2 regions of the Fictibacillus sp. B-59209 genome follow, and region 1 is predicted to be linked to the other one. Evidence: a T-box and tRNA genes for the amino acid it is inferred to sense, from the RefSeq annotation. Region 1 holds a T-box; the other holds one or more tRNA genes.
What was found. The T-box of region 1 lies ahead of ileS (isoleucine--tRNA ligase). A T-box ahead of a tRNA ligase gene usually reads a tRNA of that ligase, here a tRNA-Ile.
Positions count from the first base shown of each region.

Region 2: it has a tRNA-Ile gene. The T-box ahead of ileS (isoleucine--tRNA ligase) is inferred to sense a tRNA for this amino acid. The anticodon was not compared.

Region 1 is NZ_JARMMC010000018.1:299,459-301,844, reverse strand. It holds gene P4361_RS14325 (RNA-binding protein) at 1-175, shown strand, start outside; gene P4361_RS14320 (DivIVA domain-containing protein) at 258-755, shown strand; T-box leader at 810-1,036, shown strand; gene ileS (isoleucine--tRNA ligase) at 1,112-2,386, shown strand, end outside.
Region 2 is NZ_JARMMC010000014.1:175,604-177,989, forward strand. It holds gene P4361_RS09935 (Na/Pi cotransporter family protein) at 1-47, shown strand, start outside; gene P4361_RS09940 (DUF456 domain-containing protein) at 79-561, shown strand; tRNA gene P4361_RS09945 (tRNA-Asn) at 706-780, shown strand; tRNA gene P4361_RS09950 (tRNA-Met) at 787-863, shown strand; tRNA gene P4361_RS09955 (tRNA-His) at 881-956, shown strand; tRNA gene P4361_RS09960 (tRNA-Ile) at 991-1,067, shown strand; tRNA gene P4361_RS09965 (tRNA-Ser) at 1,081-1,173, shown strand; tRNA gene P4361_RS09970 (tRNA-Met) at 1,491-1,567, shown strand; tRNA gene P4361_RS09975 (tRNA-Phe) at 1,581-1,656, shown strand; gene P4361_RS09980 (superoxide dismutase) at 1,945-2,386, shown strand, end outside.

The DNA of each region.
Region 1 (2,386 bases):
TCTCATTCAAGGGTCGAAAGCAAAGGTCAATTGGAGGGTTACTGAAGAAGTGTCCTTCCCAGTTGAACCTGGAGATTATTTATCTTTAAGAGGATACGGCAGGAGCAAACTGATCGCTGTTGAAGGTAAGACAAAGAAAGACAGATGGCGGGTAAGGTACGGAGTTTTACAATAAATTATACAGTTTAGAAGGATTGGCATTACAATTGTCGAAACTAGGTAATTAATAGAAAGCATCATTAGCGGAGGTGGCGGAAATGCCTTTAACACCATTGGATATTCATAATAAAGAGTTTACCCGGGGATTTCGGGGTTATAATGAAGATGAGGTCAACGATTTTCTTGATCAAGTAATTAAAGATTATGAATCAGTGATCCGCGAAAGAAGAGAATTGGAAGAAACCGTAGAAAAGCTTGAAGAGAAGCTTTCCTATTTTAAAAACATTGAAGAAACATTGAACAAATCTATTCTTGTTGCTCAGGAAACAGGCGAGGAAGTTAAACGAAGCGCAACAAAAGAAGCAAGGCTGATCGTAAAGGAAGCGGAAAAGAACGCGGACCGAATTATCAATGAATCGCTGGCTAAATCCCGAAAAATCACGATGGAGATCGAAGAATTGAAAAAGCAGTCTTCTGTTTATCGCACCCGTTTCCGCATGCTCATCGAAGCTCAGCTGGAAATGCTGAAGAATGAGGATTGGGATGCTCTTCAGCCTGCAGAACGTGGTGAAGAATACGAACTGGAGATGAAATAGAACGCTTGACGTTTTTTCGTCCTAAGCATATAATTCTTTAAAGATTATTATATTTTGGCAACGATGAAAGGGAAAGTAAGTATAGAATCCATTTTTCAAGTAAGCGAGCTGGTGATGGTGGAAGACCGGTAAATGGACTGTACAGAAGATCACCCCGGAGTTTCCAGGCTGAACCTGCACTAAGTAAGCCTGGCGTTCTTTCACGATACGATTGCAAAGCGGGTTTCTTTCATTTTGAAACCTATTAGGGTGGTACCGCGGGTGGCCTTCTCGTCCCTTCACAGTGACGAGAAGGCCTTTTTGTATGCATGTGAGCAGTTGGAAATGATTTTTTCGATAGATGTAGGAGGAAAAATATGAATTACAAAGACACGTTATTAATGCCTAAAACAGAATTTCCGATGCGGGGCAATCTTCCTCAGCGTGAACCGGAAGTTCAAGCCAAATGGGAAGATCTGAATATTTACAATAAAGTGCAGGAACATACGAAAGGGCGACCTTCCTTCATTCTTCATGACGGGCCTCCTTATGCCAATGGAGATATCCATGTAGGGCATGCTGAGAATAAGATCTTAAAAGATATGATCGTCCGTTATAAATCCATGACAGGCTATCATGCACCATACGTTCCTGGCTGGGATACACATGGCCTTCCAATTGAAACCGCCTTAACCAAGAGCGGAAAAGTAAAAAGAAAAGAGATGTCGGTTGCAGAATTCCGTAAACGGTGTGAAGAATATGCTCTGACACAAGTGGATCGCCAGCGGAATCAGTTTAAACGACTGGGAGTACGCGGAGATTGGGAGAATCCGTACATCACCCTGAACAAAGCGTATGAAGCCCGTCAGATCGAAGTATTTGGCGAAATGGTGAAAAGAGGATTCATCTACAAAGGATTGAAGCCTGTTTATTGGTCTCCATCATCTGAATCTGCATTAGCAGAAGCAGAGATCGAATATTATGACAAACGTTCAGCATCTATCTATGTTGCGTTCCCGGTGAAAGACGGAAAAAACGTACTTGATCAAGACGTAAGCATCGTCATCTGGACCACGACACCATGGACCATTCCGGCAAACCTCGGTATTTCCGTTCATCCTGATCTTGACTATGTCGTTGTTGAGGCAGAGGGGAGAAAGCTTCTAGTGGCACAGGCGCTAGTCGAGCAGCTGGAAAAAGAATTAGAATGGACGAATGTGACGGTTTCTAAAACCGTAAAAGGTAAAGATCTTGAACATGTTGTTGCACAGCATCCTCTTTATGACCGTGAATCCCTCGTCATGCTCGGTGACCATGTCACGACTGATGCAGGTACTGGGTGTGTCCATACAGCACCCGGACACGGGGAAGATGACTTCCTTGTCGGTAAAAAATACGGACTAGAAGTGCTCTGCCCAGTCGATGACCGGGGTGTTATGACAAGTGAAGCTCCTGGATTTGAAGGCATGTTTTATGATGAAGCTAACAAGCCAATCACACAGAAGCTGGAGGAGGCTGGCGCGCTCTTAAAGCTGTCCTTCATCACCCACTCATACCCGCATGACTGGAGAACGAAAAAACCGGTAATCTTCAGGGCTACTGCTCAATGGTTCGCTTCTATTAAAGGAATGCGTGAAGAGATGCTGGACGCT
Region 2 (2,386 bases), on a different contig from region 1:
TCGGAGACCATTCTGTCAATATTGCAGAAGCAGTGCTTGATCGATAAACCTACTTAAAACACTACAGGAGGCTTACTGATGGATTATGTATATTGGATATTAATCGGCCTGTCGTTCGTTCTGGCATTCGCTGCCCTGATCTTTCCCATACTGCCTGGAGCGCTTTTTCTGGCTCTTGGGTTTGTGCTCTATGGAATTTTTTATTCCTTTCAGCCATTTACGCCCTTTTTCATCGGTGTAGAAGTGTTTTTGCTGGCAACTCTTTTTGTAGTGGATTATTTCAGCAATTTGTTTGGAGTAAAAAAACGGGGCGGTTCCAAAGCGGCCGTATGGGGCAGCACGATCGGCCTGCTCCTTGGCCCATTTGTGATTCCTGTTGCCGGCATCATCGCCGGACCGTTTCTGGGTGCGTTTATTGCAGAATTGATCATCGGGCGAAAATCAATAGGAGAAGCGGCTAAGGTAGGGTTTGGCTCAGTTCTTGGTTTTTTGGGAGGAACGGTTGCTAAGATCATCATTCAAGTGATCATGATTGGCTATTTTCTTTTTGTTGTATTATAAAAATAGTGCTTGCTAAAATGTTGGAGACGTGCTATATTTATGTCTGTCTCACCGAGGGCTTTCAAAATGGTCATGAAAAAAAGGTTTGACTTACATAGCTTAAAAATGATATAGTAATTCTTGTCCCTTAGAGGACAACATTGTTCCACAGTAGCTCAGTGGTAGAGCTATCGGCTGTTAACCGATCGGTCGTAGGTTCGAGTCCTACCTGTGGAGCCAAATTATGGCGGTGTAGCTCAGCTGGCTAGAGCGTACGGTTCATACCCGTGAGGTCGTGGGTTCGACTCCCTCCGCCGCTACCATATTTTTTTAGGCGATGGCGATCGTGGCGAAGTGGTTAACGCACCGGATTGTGATTCCGGCATTCGTGGGTTCAATTCCCATCGGTCGCCCCATTTTTATTTACATAACTATCTTAATACATAAAATGGACCCTTAGCTCAGTTGGTCAGAGCGGTCGGCTCATAACCGATTGGTCGTAGGTTCGAGTCCTACAGGGTCCACCATTTTTCAGCACATGGAGGTATACCCAAGTCCGGCTGAAGGGATCGGTCTTGAAAACCGACAGGGGTGTAACAACCCGCGGGGGTTCGAATCCCTCTACCTCCTCCATAATTTCTTAATTTTTATATCATCGCAGGGTGGAGCAACGAGCGTTACAGCATGATTATGCTGCGAGTACCTCGACGGATACACTCCAATGATTACTCGAGTAGAGGAAGAGGTAAAGCCTCTGAGAGACAGTCAATAATTACGGAGGAATAACATCGTCCGTAAACTTAATATCATCGCGGGGTGGAGCAAGCCTTCGTCCTTGAATCAGCATCTTAGCTGGCTTGTCTCGACGGATACACTTCAGGAATATGCTTGTAGAGGAAGAGACAGTAATAACTGCGGAGGAGTGACCTCGTCCGTAAACTTAATATCATCGCGGGGTGGAGCAGTCTGGTAGCTCGTTGGGCTCATAACCCAAAGGTCGCAGGTTCAAATCCTGTCCCCGCAACCATAATATCTAAAGTGGCTCGATAGCTCAGTCGGTAGAGCAGAGGACTGAAAATCCTCGTGTCGGCGGTTCGATTCCGTCTCGAGCCACCATTTTCATACATAGTCAACCTTTGCCCAACGTGGTGAAGGTTTTTTGTTTTTAATGAGAAAACTTTTGTTTTAATATCTCCCATAACGAGGGATAAAAGAAGTCCAGCTATGTACATAATAAACTTTGATTAAAGAGGGTTAATCGTTGAAAGTTCCGGGTAAATCTGATAATGTATGAGTTGGGATACTTATTAAACATTATTGTTGTTTAACTATGTTTTCAATTTTGGGGTTTTTTCTCCAAAATGAAATATAAAAAATGTTTACATACCAAGGAGGAGATTGATCATGGCAAAGTTTGAACTGCCTGCTTTACCTTATGCTGCAAATGCACTGGAACCACACATTGATGAGACTACAATGAATATTCACCACGACCGTCATCACAAAACGTATGTTGATAACTTGAACGCAGCACTTGAAGGCCAAGCTGAGTTTGAAAACAAAGGCCTAGAGGACCTTCTTTCCAATCTTGATGCATTGCCTGAAAACATTCGCACAGCTGTACGCAACAATGGCGGCGGACATGCGAACCACAGCTTATTCTGGGAAATCCTAAAACCAGGCGGATCCAACGAACCTACTGGTGAAGTAGCTGAACGCATCAACAGTAAATTCGGAAGCCTTGATTCATTCAAGGAAGAGTTTGCAAATGCTGCAAAAGGCCGTTTCGGATCTGGTTGGGCTTGGCTAGTTGTTAATAACGGTGAGCTTGAAGTAACAAGCACAG